Regions from separate parts of the Lysinibacillus sp. NPDC086135 genome, predicted to be linked through region 2. Evidence: riboswitches for the same ligand, from Rfam matches in the RefSeq annotation. Region 2 holds a riboswitch; each other region holds the start of a gene.
The links. A riboswitch is a leader RNA that binds a small molecule or an ion and turns the genes downstream of it on or off. The one in region 2 is predicted to bind cobalamin.
Positions count from the first base shown of each region.

Region 1: linked by a shared signal. The riboswitch ahead of ACIPKN_RS04855 (ribonucleoside-diphosphate reductase subunit alpha) and the one ahead of ACIPKN_RS10940 (hypothetical protein) in region 2 are both predicted to bind cobalamin.
Region 3: linked by a shared signal. The riboswitch ahead of cobT (nicotinate-nucleotide--dimethylbenzimidazole phosphoribosyltransferase) and the one ahead of ACIPKN_RS10940 (hypothetical protein) in region 2 are both predicted to bind cobalamin.
Region 4: linked by a shared signal. The riboswitch ahead of nikA (nickel ABC transporter substrate-binding protein) and the one ahead of ACIPKN_RS10940 (hypothetical protein) in region 2 are both predicted to bind cobalamin.

Region 1 covers NZ_JBIVCA010000002.1:352,650-356,841, reverse strand. The annotation lists gene ACIPKN_RS04865 (ECF transporter S component) at 369-863, shown strand; gene ACIPKN_RS04860 (hypothetical protein) at 860-1,543, shown strand; cobalamin riboswitch at 1,654-1,841, shown strand; gene ACIPKN_RS04855 (ribonucleoside-diphosphate reductase subunit alpha) at 2,003-4,192, shown strand, end outside.
Region 2 covers NZ_JBIVCA010000007.1:17,142-21,333, forward strand. The annotation lists gene ACIPKN_RS10935 (acyl-CoA dehydrogenase family protein) at 1-1,617, shown strand, start outside; cobalamin riboswitch at 1,932-2,114, shown strand; gene ACIPKN_RS10940 (hypothetical protein) at 2,143-2,346, shown strand; gene ACIPKN_RS10945 (ABC transporter substrate-binding protein) at 2,382-3,347, shown strand; gene ACIPKN_RS10950 (FecCD family ABC transporter permease) at 3,344-4,192, shown strand, end outside.
Region 3 covers NZ_JBIVCA010000003.1:342,479-346,670, reverse strand. The annotation lists gene ACIPKN_RS06680 (trimeric intracellular cation channel family protein) at 1-456, shown strand, start outside; gene ACIPKN_RS06675 (hypothetical protein) at 532-660, opposite strand; gene cobT (nicotinate-nucleotide--dimethylbenzimidazole phosphoribosyltransferase) at 684-1,739, opposite strand; cobalamin riboswitch at 1,853-2,030, opposite strand; gene ACIPKN_RS06665 (hypothetical protein) at 2,537-3,598, shown strand; gene ACIPKN_RS06660 (hypothetical protein) at 3,926-4,150, opposite strand.
Region 4 covers NZ_JBIVCA010000013.1:76,427-80,618, forward strand. The annotation lists gene ACIPKN_RS17110 (hypothetical protein) at 159-1,154, shown strand; cobalamin riboswitch at 1,305-1,497, shown strand; gene nikA (nickel ABC transporter substrate-binding protein) at 1,646-3,259, shown strand; gene nikB (nickel ABC transporter permease) at 3,331-4,192, shown strand, end outside.

The DNA of each region.
Region 1 (4,192 bases), on a different contig from region 2:
AAGCTTTGCTCTGCGCGAAAGTGAAGCGTCAGCGACCAAGCGCCCAACCGGAACAGAAATCAACCCCACGATATGGTAATGAGCCATATTAATGATTTCTAATAAATTGATCCAACAACGGAATTTAAGGATGACATTTTGCTAAACGTATGTCATGCATATAAGTTGATTGGGGTGGAGGATGGGCGACTCCTCGGGGATCAGCGTTACAAATGAGACCCTGCAGCGAAGCGAAACGGCTCATCGGACGCCCCCAGGAAGCTTTGCTCTGCGTGAAAGTGAAGCGTTAGCGACCAAGCGCCCAACCGGAACGGAAATCAACCTACGTTATCATGACGAGCCAAATATAAAAGGAAAGAGGAAATGGGATGGATCGACAAAGATTAATGAAATTGACGCTCACTGCCATGGTAGCGGCAATTTGTGCAGTAGGTGCAGTCATTAAAATACCAACATTTATTTCAACTGCTGCGCTTGACTCTGCACCTGCATTGTTGAGCGTTGTATTTTTATCTCCAGTATTAGCAGGGGTTGCGGGAGTCATTGGGCATTTTATCTCAGCCTTAACTACTGGCTTTCCATATGGGCCACTACATATTATTATCGCAGTAGAAATGTTTATTGTTGTATGGGTCTTTGGGGTAATGCATAAAAAAGGAATGCATTTCTGGAAATGGCCTGTGGCACTTGTTTTCAATGGTGTTGTTGCACCTTTACCATTTTACTTTATCATTAGTCCTGCATTTTACTGGGCGTCACTGACTAGTCTTCCATTGGCAACACTCATAAATCTAGTGATTGTTGCCATTGCGATGCCAATTCTCTCTAAAGTGTTTATGCGTAAGGAAGGTCGAGTACATTGAGAAATGCAATAAAAATAGGTGGGTTGATTGCAACATCTGATAATGCCGCAGCAATTGGTGAAAAACCACAAGATGTTGTGTCTGCTCCAGACAAATTAACGGCATACTTAACGGCGCGTGTTACTTTTATAGAGCAGCTTGCTGCAAATGCTTTACCAAGCCATATTATACTCGCTAATTTTTCAGGGGATGCTGCATGGTCTCGTTACGTTGCAGGCATTCAGCAGGTTTTTGATGAGACGGGTCTTAATTGTCCGCAAATAGACGGTAGTACAGAGTCCAATATGCCGACTCTACAATCAGGTTTGTCTATAACGATGCTAGGTGAGCAGCAAAAACGCACAGCAACTAAGCATGAACAGCTTAGTTGGTACACCTATGGACTACCGCTTGTAGGCAATGAAATCCTTGCACAGCCTGAAGATGTGGCACAGCTCCAACCTATTTTTCAGGCGTGGAAAGAGGGAATAGTACAGCAAGTATGGCCAGTTGGATCAAAAGGTCTACAAGTCGAATTTACCCGACTTTTTGGCGAGCAACAGGTTAAAAGTTCGTTAGATGTCGAGAAATCGGCTGGTCCTTGTGCAGTAGTTTTGCTAGGAATTCAGCCAGAAAAAGAGCAGCTAGCACAAAAAAAATTTCCTAGAAATTTTGAAAAACTACGTAAAACTGCATTGTAATTGGGCTTGTTTCGAGAAAATGTAGCACTTTATAACTTGCAAGGGGCAAAACACCTATTGCAACAATAAACACAATATGTTAGATTTGTTTAGGAGTTAAAACACTATATATAGTATTTTGGACGAGCGGTACCAATATGGTTTAAAAGGGAATTCGGAAAAAGAGTCATCTTAGGCCGAAGCTGTCCCCGCAACTGTAAGTGCTGACAAATGATGAATTGGCCACTGTGAAGAACGGGAAGGCCATCGTTTGGAGGAAGCATGAGCCAGGAGACCTGCCGAGTTGTTCAAGACAGCAACACATTCTTCGGGGATTGAGAAGTGGAGGCGAGAGATTTGTTCACTTCTTTGTGTGCATGTCCTTCATTTCCATTTCCGATTTTACAGCGATCACGTAACCGATAAATGTTGCGTGATCGCTTTTTGTGTTGCTGGAGAAGGAAAGGGAGAGAATGTTACATGACAATTCAAATCGAGCAACAAATTGCTAAGCTCAAGAAAAACTACACAGAGGATGAACTCGAAAGTTTTGTAAGATTATCGGATCGATGGCTACGAAAAAACGACAATGCGACATTTGAAGCATGGGCAGATGCGATGATTTTACAAACGCTTAGCCTCATTGATGAGGAGGAGCCATACTGGACATTTGTCGCAGCTCAAATTTTTTTAGAAAAACTATATGATCAATTTGCAATGCGTCGTGGAGTTTCAGTGAAAGATGTTTATAAAGTTTTCCCAGAACATTTAGCACACTATACAGAAGCTGGATTGTATCATGAAAGTTTAACAACAAAATATAGTGAGCAGGAGCTTCAGGAACTCGCTTCTTATCTAGAATCAAGTCGAGATGAGTTGTTTACGTATATTGGTTTAAAAACATTAATGGACCGCTATGTAGTCCGTGATTACACGAAAATACCAGTGGAATTACCGCAGGAACGATGGATGGTCATTGCGATGACTCTGATGCAGGATGAAACAGAAAATCGTTTAGAAAAAGTCCGTGAATCTTATTGGGCAATGAGTAATTTATATATGACTGTTGCCACACCGACATTATCGAATGCAGGTAAAACACATGGACAGCTATCAAGTTGCTTTATCGATACAGTAGATGATAGTTTACAAAGCATTTATGACACGAATACAGATGTCGCAACATTATCGAAATACGGCGGCGGTATTGGTGTTTATATGGGTAAAATTCGTAGCCGAGGCTCATCTATTAAAGGTTTTAAAGGTGCATCAAGTGGCGTTTTACCATGGATTAAACAGCTTAATAATACGGCGGTTTCAGTCGATCAGCTTGGGCAACGACAAGGAGCTATTGCTGTCTATCTAGATGTTTGGCATAAAGACGTCTTTACGTTTTTAGATTTACGCTTAAACAATGGGGATGAACGTCTGCGTGCCCATGATATTTTCACAGGGCTATGCTTACCGGATATATTTATGGAAACTGTTGAGGCACGTGGGGAGTGGCACTTATTTGACCCACATGAAGTACGAGAGGTTATGGGCTACTCACTAGAGGATTTCTACGATGAGAAAAAGGGTGACGGTTCTTTCCGTACTAAATATGAGGAATGTATCGCGAATCCATTGTTAAGTCGTGAAGTCGTACCAGCTATAGATATTATGAAGCGTATTATGCGCTCACAGCTAGAAACAGGCGTGCCGTTTATGTTCTATCGTGATGAAGTAAATCGTATGAATCCGAATAAGCATGAAGGGATGATTTACAGTTCGAACCTGTGTACAGAAATCTTCCAGAATATGTCGGCTACTGAATTCGAATCTATTACACTAGAAGATGATGTCATCGTAACACGTCGCAAGCCTGGAGATTTCGTTGTATGTAACTTATCATCTATTAATTTAGGTAGAGCAGTACCGGCCGGTGTTCTAGAACGATTAATCCCAGTACAAGTACGTATGTTAGATAACGTTATTGCGCTAAATACAATTCCAGTAAAACAAGCAGAGCGTACGAACCTACGCTACCGTGGTATTGGGCTTGGCACATTTGGCTGGCACCATTTATTAGCTCTGAAAGAAATTCAATGGGAGTCAGAGGAAGCTGTACAATTTGCGGACAAGCTATATGAAGAAATTGCGTATTTAACGATTCGTGCTTCTAACGATTTGGCATGTGAAAAAGGAGCTTACCCATTATTTGATGGCTCAGATTGGCATACGGGTGCGTATTTTGACAAACGTGGCTATGACAGCGATAAATGGAACGCTTTACGCGCCGCGGTTGCTGAAAAAGGCATGCGTAACGGCTATGTAATGGCAGTTGCACCGAACTCTTCAACGTCCATTTTAGCGGGCAGTACGGCTACGATTGATCCAATCTTCCAAAAGAGTTATTCAGAGGAGAAGAAGGATTATAAAATTCCAGTTACAGTACCAGATTTATCACCTGTAACGACTTGGTATTATAAATCTGCTTATTTCATCGATCAAAATTGGACAATCAAGCAAAATGCTGCACGTGCACGTCATATCGACCAAGGCATTTCACTTAATTTATATGTTCAAAATACGATTAAGGCGAAAGATTTACTAGCATTGCATATGAATGCTTGGGCGAGCGGTGTAAAAACGACTTATTACGTGCGCTCAACGTCTGTAGAATTGCTA
Region 2 (4,192 bases):
AATGATACACTTCATAAAGTTTTAGAAATGATGCTAGATAAAGAGTTTGTGGACTATGCAAAACGTGAGCTAACAGATTTTGGTGAGCTTTGTGCTGGAGATATTGATGTGAGAGCCAAGCATACGGATAGAGAGGGTGAACCTCGATTACAAAGGTATAATGCCTATGGTGAAGAAGTGTCAGAGGTTTGGGTCAATGATGGCTATAAAAGAACAATTGAAGAGACGTACAATACCGGCATTGTTGGCTATGTGCATAAGGATATTCCGCAATTAGGTAGAAAGGGTAACTATGTCTATAGCTTTGCTCAAGGCTATATACTATCACATGCTGAGCCAGGCTTTTACTGTCCTGTTACTTTAACGATGGCAACGGCTTATCTCCTTGATCATTATGCGAGTGATGAGGTGAAAGCGCGCTTTTTACCACATGTTTGTGCAACAGGAGAGACAGAGCTATATGAGGGGGCCACGTTTTTAACGGAGCGTCAAGGTGGCTCTGATGTTGGAGCGAATGTTGTGAAGGCAAGACAGGACGGCAATCAGTATCTTTTATATGGAGAGAAATATTTTGCATCTAATGCAGGAATGTGTGGAGTAACCATGGTATTGGCGCGCATGGAAGAGGCTCAGGCAGGCTCAAAGGGCTTAACATTGTTTGCAGTTCCATGGCGAAATGAGGATGGCACAGTTAATAACCTACGCATTCGGCGTTTAAAGGATAAACTTGGCGTTAAAGCAGTGCCTTCAGGTGAGGTGGAATTTGATGGTGCACTAGCTTATGTCGTAGGTGATCCGAATAAAGGAATTTATTATATGCTGGAGGCACTTAATTTATCAAGAATTTGCAATGCGGTTGCTTCTATCGGTATTATGCGCCGTGGATATTTAGAGGCGAAGCATTATGTGACAAATCGTTATGCGTTTGGTAAGTCTTTAACGCAATATCCTATGATTCAGGATACACTAGGGAAATTCGCTGCCAAGCTTCATGTAGAAGTTGCCACAGTTTTTGATCTTATTCAGCTGTACGATAAAGTAACTAGTGGGCGAGGGAATAAAGAAGACATTATTTTAAACCGCTTGTATATTGCGATCATGAAAAAAGAAACGGCAGAGCAAGCTGTACATTATGCTAGTGAAGCCATTGAATTACATGGCGGAAACGGCTATATTGAAGATTTTGTTACACCTAGGTTATTAAGAGATGCACAGGTACTTACTGTGTGGGAAGGGACTGCGAATATTTTAGCTTTAGAGCTCATTCGCTTAGTTGATAAGTTTCATGTGCATGATTTGTTTGTTCGTGTCATGGAAGAGCGCCTAGAAAAACTACCTGACAGTCCATTAGTCGAAATTGTAGCGGAGCAATTAGCAAAACTAGGTGCAACTTTGCAAACATTTAGCCGTTTAGATGATGCAACGAAAACGTTTGAGGCAAAAAGGGTTGCAGAGAAAATGGCACATTTATATGAAAGTGTTGTAGCTGTCGAATGGGCACAAAGATTCGGCGGCAAATATGAGAAGCTAGCAGATATTTATTTAGAGCACACATGGGCATTACGAGAAATGGGTGCACCAATGAAAACGGTACAGTATTTTTCAGATATAGTCTAACTTATTTCGGCAGGTGTCCAAACACCTGCTGAAATAGAGGAACTCAGTCTAAGAACGCCACGTCCTGTGGCGACTACTGAGTGACCAACATCACGTTGGCCCAAAGCCTCTGGCGAATGTCACGGAATCGGAAAGAAGTTCACATAGGATGTTAGCCTAAAATCATCGCATCCATGCGATAACGGCTAACTGACCTGCATCACGCAGGCCTAAGCACAAAGCCGATCCCGGACGCAATTATGCCAAGGTATAATTGATTGTTTAGAAGTCGTCTCGAATGGAGGCGACTTCTTTCATTTTCATGTATAATAAAATCAACTGAATATTATAAAGGTTCTTTACTTTAGTAAAGTGAAAAGGGAAATCGGTGTAATTCCGATGCGGTCCCGCCACTGTATGTGTGAGTTTTTTCAATCTGCGCCACTGAAAATTTCGGGAAGGCTTGAAAAAGCGTATGGAGCACGAGCCAGGAGACCTGCCTTTATAGAAAACACGTTGTAGCCTACGAGGATAGGATGGTGGATTTTGTATATGTATTTTTGTGCAAATTTGACCCCCTCATTATTTTATGATGAGGGGTATTTGTTTTGGAAGATGAATGTCAATAAATTTGAAAACATGGGCGATAAATCCAAAATGTTAGGTGATAAACTCAAAAAGTTGGGCGATAAATCCAAAATGTTAGGCGATCAAAAACTAAAACGTATCGATAAATCAAAAAAACAATAAAAACTATACGCACAAATAGACTAAGGAGGATTCACATGAAGAAAATTTGGAAAATAGGGTTATCAGCATTTTTAGCTATTGGCTTACTTGCTGCATGTAATACAAAAGAGGCGACAAATGAAAAGCCGTCATCTTCTGAGCAACAAGAGACAACAAAAGTAGAACAAGCAACATTCCCAATGACGATAACGGATGCTACTGGCAAGAATATTACGCTAGAGGCACCTCCTGAAAAAATTGTCTCACTCATTCCGAGTAACACAGAAATTTTATTTGGCCTAGGCTTAAATAATGAAATAGTTGGTGTGACAGATAATGACGATTATCCACCAGAGGTTACTAAAAAAGAAAAGGTTGGCGGTATGGATTATAATATTGAAAAAATTATTGCTTTAACGCCAGATATCGTTTTTGCGCATGCATCGGGTATGGGTTATTCAAAAGGAGCTATTGAACAGCTTGAGGCGGCAGGTGTAAAAGTATTTGTTGTAGCGGATACAAAAAACTTTAATGAAACTTACACAACAATTGAACAGCTTGGTCGTGCAACAGGAAAACAAGAAGAGGCTAAAAAAATTGTGGCAAATATGAAGGCAAAAGTTAAAGAAGTTGAAACAAAACTTGACGGTGTTGAGGCGAAAAAAGTCTTTGTAGAGTCGTCTGATGAGCCAGAAATTTATACAGCTGGTAAAGGTACATTTATGAATGAAATGCTAGAAATGATTCATGCCGAAAATGTAGCAGCAGATTCAAATAGCTGGTATAAAATTGATGCTGAACAAATTATCGCAAAAAATCCAGATGTCATTGTTGTGGCATATAATTACGTACCTGATATTTTAACGAAAATTCCACAACGTGCAGGCTTTGAGACAATCTCTGCCGTGAAAAATAAAGCCATAGTACAAGTGGATGAAAATATAACAAGTCGTCAAGGTCCTCGTTTAGCAGATGGTCTTGAGGAATTAGCGAAGGCCGTCTACCCTGAGGCGTTTAAATGAGTAAAAAAATTGTAGCCTATGTAACAGCAATTACGCTTCTAATCATTAGCATCTGGTGTGGTGTGGCGATAGGCTCGGTTCATATTCCGCTAGAAGTATTGTGGAATAAGGCGGCTGATGAAACAGCCGCCAATATTTTATGGAAAATTCGATTACCTCGAGTTTTGCTTGCAGGGCTTGTAGGGGCGTCACTTGCAATTGCAGGGGCAGCTTTTCAAGGCTTATTAAAAAACCCTTTGGCTGACCCTTATACGTTAGGTGTTTCCTCTGGTGCATCAGTTGGCGCAGTTATGACGATTTTTTTTAGTATATCAATACCTGTAGTAGGTCATTTTACATTGCCGACCTTTAGTATGATAGGTGCCATATTAACGATGGTAGCTGTTATGGGCTTTGCTAGAATAGTAGACCACTCGTTAAAAATGGAAACTCTTATTTTAACGGGGGTTATATTTAGTTCATTTTTAGGTTCCTTGATTTCTTTAATGATTGCATTATCTGGTGAAGAGCTTCGCCAAGTTATCGGATGGCTGCTTGGCTCAGTATCGATGCGTGGTTGGCCTTATGTTCAGATGATTATCCCGTTTGTCATAATTGGCACCATTATGCTTTGGACACAAAGACGCGAGTTAAATGTTCTGCTATATGGTGAAGAACGCGCGAAGCATTTAGGTGTTCATGTTAAGCGCAGTAAATATATTATTTTAGTGGGTGGATCAATGTTGACAGGAGCTGCGGTAGCTGTTTCTGGAACGATTGGCTTTGTTGGTTTAGTCGTTCCTCATATGACGAGAATGGTTTGGGGTTCTGATCACCGACACTTATTGCCATTATCATTTTTAAAT
Region 3 (4,192 bases), on a different contig from region 2:
ATAGGTTTACCTGTAACAACACTGTGGGGGCAGGATAGAATGTTCCAAATTGCCATTGCAGCTATTACGCTCTTTTTTTTATTTCCACATCGACTCATTCAACATTGGCATCGTTGGGGCAATGTCACTGATGCTATTGGATTATCGGCATTTGCGATTCAAGGTGCCCTTTATGCTGTGAAGCTCGACATGCCTATTAGTGCCGTTATTGTTGCTGCTGTCTTAACAGGGTCAGGCGGTGGAATTATTCGTGATTTATTAGCTAGACGACAACCATTAGTCCTCCGCGATGAAATCTATGGTGTTTGGGCAGCATTAGCCGGGCTTATCATAGGACTTCAACTATTTTCAGGGGATATCTTTTTATATGTATTATTTGGTGTGATCACAGTACTAAGAATACTTTCATATATAAAGAAATGGCGTTTACCGTTACGGAAGTTGAATCGAGCATAGATATACTGTTGCATATTTAAAGCCCAAATCTGATATTTGGGCTTTAATTTTTAAATTCATTCTTTCTTAGCGGTTCTATTCAACGACTTTGGCTGTTCTATCCACGATTTTGACGGTTCTATCCACGATTTTGACGGTTCTATCCACGACTTCGGCTGTTCTATCCACGATTTTGACGGTTCTATCCATGACTTCGTTTATCACACACCGTGATCCGCGTAATAAAGTTACTTTTTCAACAGCAACATTGCTTCTTCTAAAGTAGCCATATTTTTCATCATAGAGCACGCTGCGTCCAAAATAGGAAAGGCTAAAGCTGTACCAGAGCCCTCCCCCAATCGCATATTCATCTGCAACATCGGTTCAACTCCGAGCATTTCAGCGGCAATTTTTGCACCTGGTTCTTCAGAGGCATGCGAAGGAATGATATAGTCTTTTACGTTAGGTTCAAGTTCGTAAGCGATAAGGGCAGCGATGGTAGAAATAAAACCATCAATAACAACAGGTTTACGATGTGCAGCGGCAGCAAGTATCACCCCAGCCATAGCGCCTATTTCTAATCCACCGACTTTTCCAAGAATATCTATAGCATCATCACGATTTGGTTTATTTAATGCAATAGCATCATAAATGACTTGTACTTTATGCGCTATCCCGCCTGGTCCAACACCTGCACCGAAGCCTGTCACTTCATTCGGATGACATTCACGAAGAACCGATAATATGGCAGCACTCGGTGTTGTATTACCAATACCCATTTCACCTGTCCCGAGTACATTTATCCCATTTTTTATTTCTTCTGTAGCTACTTCAATTCCTACTTCAATAGATTGAATGGCTTCTTCCCTTGACATAGCAGGGCCCTTTGCCATATTGTCCGTGCCATATTTAATTTTTTTTACGATAACACCAGCATCATGTGGAATATCTTCTTTTACACCAACGTCAACTGTGACAATTTTAGCATCTGTGATTTTTGCGATGGCACAGACACCAGTTCCTCCTCTAGGAAAATTTAATGTTTGAAAGACTGTTACATTTTGTGGATTAGATGTCACCCCTTCATCACAAACACCATGATCTGCGGCACAGACAATAATTGCTTTATTATCAATCGCAGGAAATAGTTCGCCTGTAATTCCGGATAGTTGCACAGCAAGGGCCTCCAGTTTCCCCAAGCTTCTAGGCGGCTTGCAAAGTGCATCTATGCGTTCTCTTGCCTTCTCCATCATTATGTAGTCAGCACTTTGAATGTTTTGAATCGTCTGTTGTAATAATTGCATGAAAATTTCCCCTTTCTTTTTTGCCCTTGTAACTTGAAGAATGATTTATAGAAAAAATAAAAAGCCTGTAGTTTATTCCATAACAAATAAACTACAGACTTTTCCATCGTCTATATAACCGAAGCAGATAGGCAGGTCTCCTGGCTCAATTTCAACATTTCATAGAACCTTCCCAGAACGATGCTAGTGGCATTCTCTATGAAACTCTCTTTTACAGTGGTGGGACCGCTAAAGCTTTTCACTTTATTCCCTATTCTCCCGCAATGGGCACCTAATGCTCTTATGCAATTACTTTAAATCTACGTCAAAGTAGTTTTTGTGTCAATACATTAGTGAAATTGTATATTTCTTGCCAACTTTTCTGAGTCCGACTTTCCAAGTGACTCAACAATCAACCGGGACAAGAAAGCGAATATTATATCTCATACCTTTAAATAATAAATCGACACGTATATACGCGGTTTCACTTGGTAATGTAAACGTATCTGATAACCGCGTCCAATCAACTGTCCCTGTAATTGGAGCCGATAAGAATTTTTGAAAATATAAGAAAAATCAATTTGTACTTTTAAGAAGATAGCTTAAAGGCTACTCTTTACTGAAGGCATCTGAGCTTTTTCGTCACCCTTAGCCTAAATGATTGCAAAAAAAAATAAAATGAAGGTTGTTTTATTCCCCCTCTTAATCACTTTATTTATATGAGTGTGAGAAATCGTTGATAACAAGGTTCGTGGATAACCTTAATCAACGACATCCACTAGTCTCACATCTCAAATAACTTTTAGGAGGAAATAATAATGGCTTCATGTTCTCAATCTGATTTAACTGCTGCGACAATCCCAAATGTGGTACCATCTTTAAAATTATACGGTAAAGCAAGTAATAATCAACGTTTCTTCTTGTCTGATAATCCAGAAACTATTAGTAGCTCTGTTCCATTTACTAATGGTTTTGCAACGCTTTGGGCTGATACTGCATCTGGATTACAGAGTGTAACTTATCGAATGTTTGTTTGGCATCTAAATAACACAGGTGCGACTATCAAGTTTGGTGTTACCATTGGTAATGGTTCAAGTGGCAGTACTTATCAAGTCTCTGGTGTTAAAGACTGTGTCGAGACTATTACCAACTTTGTAGCTCATGGGAAATGTGCCGCAAAAGCTTTACTCGGAAATACATTAACGCCTAGTTCTCCGGTTGATAGTTCCATTGCAGCGGGGAAAGTTGGATTAGTTAAAGAATGGAAAGTACCAAATGGTTATTTGGTGGGTGGAATTATTGAGTTTACGTTATCGTCTAGTTCTCCAATGTCTTATAAAGTCAGAACAGTAGCTGCTAAAAGTACTACTGCCGATCTTCGTAGTAATCAAAATGCAGTTGTGTCACCAGTTGGAACTCATCCGCGTGGTTCTTGGAACTTTTCCAATATCGACGGCTATGGTACTTCAGATGGTGCTGCTGCTCTATATACTGTTGGAGACGGCAATAAAAGTTTCTCTATAAATAATGGCATTAATGACAACTTAATGACTAAAGACACTAGCTATATGCCTAGCGAAGCTGTAGCAACTAATAAGGGGCATTATGGTGTTATTTATAAGGCGAATATCACTTTCAAAAACCCAACTCAAGCCGATAAGGCATTAAAGGTCTATTTGACAGGTCGTGGAGGTTCATATGGCGGCGCTGTACGTTGGAACAATGGTCCAACTTACGGTGTTCCTACACTGGCTTCCAATACCCAAGGTGTTCGGATTGCTACATTTACTATACCTAAAGGAACTAGTGTTACACATTCAGTCTATACTTCTACAGCTGGCTCGCTTAACACCCCAGCGGCGATACTGATTACAGAGTAATTTAAAGAATTTCTCGTTAAATAAAGGAACCCTGTACTTATCGCAAATTCTCCGATGAGCTACAGGGTTCTCTACATATCATAATATAATATTCATTCGAAACATCTTGGAACGTAAAACCAGGGAAAACGGTATAACTGCTTAATTGGGTATCACTAATTATTTGAGCTTTATCTATTCAAAAAAGAATAAAGAGCTGCGTATGTAACTCAATGATCTTTAATTAACGCACCCCCTTAGGTTTGCATATGTTATTAATCATATTTTACTAAAAGTTAAACAAGCCTACGATATTCCCCACCACAATAAACGAAATACTTCCCAACCCTAAAAAACATACATTAAAACACTTTCTTTTGAAAAAGTTCGAACTTTCATGAATTCTTTACCGGCATCATAAAAAGAATAAACAACGACTGGTAATATTAATGCCATCGCTAACCAATGTTTCCACTCCCCATCATTCCAGGAAAGCTTCCATAATGCATCATAAATTGGTAACATAATTGCAAATAAAAAACCCTGTATATATTTCTTGATGTATCTCTCCACACCTATCCTCACTCGTCACCTCATAATTTTAAAACACTTAAA
Region 4 (4,192 bases), on a different contig from region 2:
TGTTTCAGAATAATATTGAGCAACTCTCTGCTTTGGTTAACTATTCTTATCGGTTTAAAGTTTGCGTTTCAATTTATATAAGAAGATCGAGGAGAAGATATATTTGTTGTTTGATCACCTAAATGGGTTTGAAAATTGATAAATAGAGTGGTGATAAAGTGGACAATGCAAATCAAAATAAGTCAATTCTTTATGCCGTTTTCGAGAATGATATTCAATTGCCGATTTTGGATATTACACATCCCCTTTTCAACGCAAGTATTGATGAACAAGCGTATCATTTGAGCTGTCTCAAGTCAGCCAAGAGCATTGAATCATTAAAAAAGATGCCTGGCTTTATCCGCAACATCTTTGTGGAAATGTCGAATTTTGACAATTCCTATCTTAGCGGCATGCGTACTTTGCTGTACAAACTTGGCCCCGACTTAACCACCGGGATAAAATTAGGTTTCCGGGACAAGTGGGCGGTGAAGCAAACTTCTTTCACGGGACTTCGGATCAGGCTGAGGGATCTTTGCCGGCGCCAGTCGGAAATTTTGCTCCCCCAGCTCAAGCAATTCCCTGAACGGAACCTTTGTTTCTTCAATATCGCTGGGGGAGCCGCTACCGACAGTATTAACACCTTAATTCTCATTCAAGAATCGGACCCAGAATTATTAAAGGAACGCAAGATTGAAATCAATATTTTAGATATCGATACTTACGGCCCCAATTTTGCCAAACGATGCATCGACGTTTTGAAGAAGCCAGGGGAACGCTTTCAAGACCTGGACATTACCCTCAATATTATTCATTATGACTGGAATCAACCAGAGGCATTATTAAAGATGTGTTTAGAACGTTTCGACTGGATTCAGCTCTGTTCATCGGAGGGCGGTCTATTTGAGTACGGTTCGGATTCAGATATTATTGAAAATCTAAACCATTTCTATACTAACTCTCCGGAGGACGCTAGGGTCACGGGTTCATTAATTTTTGACCGAGCGCATGTAAATCCGGGATACTTGGGATTTACAGAGTTTGTTGGCGTGCAAATCCAATATCTTGGGCTAGAGGGATTGCAGCGGATTTTAAGCCAAACCTCGTGGGTTTTGGAAGAATCCCATGAAATTGATACGATCTATCTTCTGTTTTCATTGAAGAAGCGTGACTAAAAATAAAAAGTAGTTATACGAGGTCAGGGTTAAGATACCTAGCCTTGTTATGTTAGTCATAATATATAAGATTTTTATTATATTCAGAAAATGAAATTGACGTGAACATTAGAGCATGTTATGTTTAAACCTGTTATGTTTAATACTAATTTCATAGCAACCATTACAAGTTTGAGTGAAATAAGCTTTCATTCAATTAAAAGGAAAATGGGTGTAAATCCCATGCTGTCCCGCAGCTGTAAATGAGGAGTTTTGTTTCGATAACCACTGAGTAATTACTTGGGAAGGTGAAGCAAAATCATGATTCATGAGCCAGAATGCCTGCTTGTAAAGAGATTCATTGATGATCTACGAAAGATAGGGAGATGGATAGAGGCTTACTTAAAGTAAGTTATTCTGTCCTTATTCTTTTGGAATAAGGTTTTTTTATGCCTTCTTTCAATCTTTAAATTCTTTATTTAGTGCACCACAAACAAAGAAGGAGACAGAAAATGAGATTGACAAAGTATTTACTTCCTTTCACGCTTATTTTGATGTTCAGTTTACTCACGGGCTGTACAAGCAATGGAAAGGGAGAGACAGCATCGAAACAACAGACAGACGAAAAAATGATCACGATTGGGTGGCCATTAGATGTAGGTCCATTAAATCCCCATACATATTTACCAAATCAAATGACAGCACAAGCAATGGTCTATGAATCATTGGTTGAATATAACGATGATGGAACAATTACGCCGAAACTAGCAGAAAGTTGGGACATCTCTAATGATAAAACTGCTTATACTTTTCATTTAAGAAAAGATGTTAAGTATTCAGACGGAACAGCTTTTAATGCAGATAATGTAATACGAAACTTTGATGCCGTTTTAGCAAATCGTGATATGCATTCTTGGATGGGTATGATAAACCATATAAAAGAGGTTGTGAAAGTGGATGAATTTACAATTCGTTTGCAACTGGATGAACCGTATTATCCTGTTTTAAACGAGCTTGCCTTTGTAAGACCTTTCCGTTTTTTAGGTGATAATGGATTCCCTAAAGGTGATGCGACCCAAGATGCAATTAATGCGCCAATTGGGACAGGCCCATGGGTTTTAACAGATTACAAAAAGGATGAGTACGCTCTATTCAGTCGCAACGAAAACTACTGGGGGGAAAAACCTCTTGTAGAACAAATAAAAGTAAAAATCATCCCTGATTCAGAATCTATTTCATTGGCCTTTGAAAACGAAGAATTAGATTTAATATATGGTCGAGGCATTATTAGTTTAGATAATTATACGTATTTAAAAGATAGTGGTAAATATAAAACCGCTACGTCTGAACCTTTGTCTACAAAAGCGCTACTGTTCAATACACAGTCTGGCCCGTTAGCAGAATTGAAGGTTCGCCAAGCGATTCAATATGCAATCAATAAGGAACAAATGGTTGATAGTATTACACATGGTACAGAAAAGGTTGCCAATACACTATTTTGGGATGCTATTCCATATGCCAATATTGATTTAGTGCCAATTTTATATAATCCCAAAAAAGCGCAACAATTGTTAGAGGAAGCGGGATGGAAGCTTCAGAAGGGTGAAAAAATTCGCTCTAAAAACGGACAGCCACTAACGTTAGATTTAATCTACATTGCTACAGATGCGATTCAAAAGCCAATGGCGGAGCTAATGCAAGGTGAACTAGCAAAAATAGGGGTACAGTTGAATTTAGAAGGCGCAGATGTGATTGTAGGTCTGCAAAAATTAATGGATAATCAAGTTGATATTAATTTCTGGCGTACAAATGGACCACCAACAGATCCACATAGCTTTGCTAATGAATCAGCTACACCAAACGCTAATGGTGTCTATGAAGCAAAATTAGGCTTACCAAATGCTAAAGAAATCGATACTAAAATTCATCAATTATTAGTAGGTACAGATGAAAAAGAGCGCGTGCAACTTTATACGGATATTTTAACAAAGTTCCATGACCAAGCACTATTCTATCCTATATCTTACGAAACAAATAACGTGATTTATCAGCCATATATGAAAGATTTTGCTCCACGTGCATCTGAATATGATATTCCATATGCACAAATGGAAAAAGAAAAATAACTGTAAAAGAGAGAGTATGTCGATCAAAGACAGCTCTCTCTTTATCATAGGATTGATTAGGAAGTGACAGCATGTATGAATCAACATGGATGTTTTGTTTAAAAAGAATTTTGACATTGCCTTTTGTATTATTGGGCGTATCAATCCTGACCTTTGTATTTATTCGTTTCGTTCCAGTAGAGCCTGCTGAGGTCATTCTTAGATTGGCAAGAGTTGCGCCAACAGCGGAAGCCATTCAAGCATTGCGTGAAGAACTTGGAACTGACAAACCTTTTCTTATTCAATATTTGTTATGGATAAAAGGCATTTTACATTTAGATTTTGGGACATCTTTTGTTAGTAAATTACCAGTAGCGCATGAGCTATTCGCAAAATTACCAGCAACTATCGAATTAGCTGTTGCTGCATTTGTGTTGATTTTAGGAATAAGTATGCCATTAGGGATCATAAGTGCCTTGTATAAGCATTCCATCATCGATAAAATAATTAGACTATTGACTATCATGAGTGTATCGATTCCAACATTTTGGTTAGGTTTTTTACTACTATATGTATTTAGTCTGAAATTAGGGATCTTCCCGACAAATGGAAAGGGCACACTAGCACATCTAGCTTTACCCGCACTCGCACTATCTTTACCAACAATTGGGTTATTCGTTCAATTTATCCGTACAACCATCATTGAAGAATTACAACAGCATTATGTTCAATATGCACAGCTAAGGGGATTAAAAAACTCAGTGATCCTCGTACGTCATGTTTTAAGAAATGCTGTTATTCCGTTGACTACTGTATTAGGTATGACACTTGGTAATTTACTTGGTGGTGCAGTAATTGTGGAGCAGGTTTTTAGTTGGCCTGGACTCGGAAGGTTTTTAATCGAATCCATTATTAACAGGGATTACCCGGTTGTACAATGCTATGTATTGATTA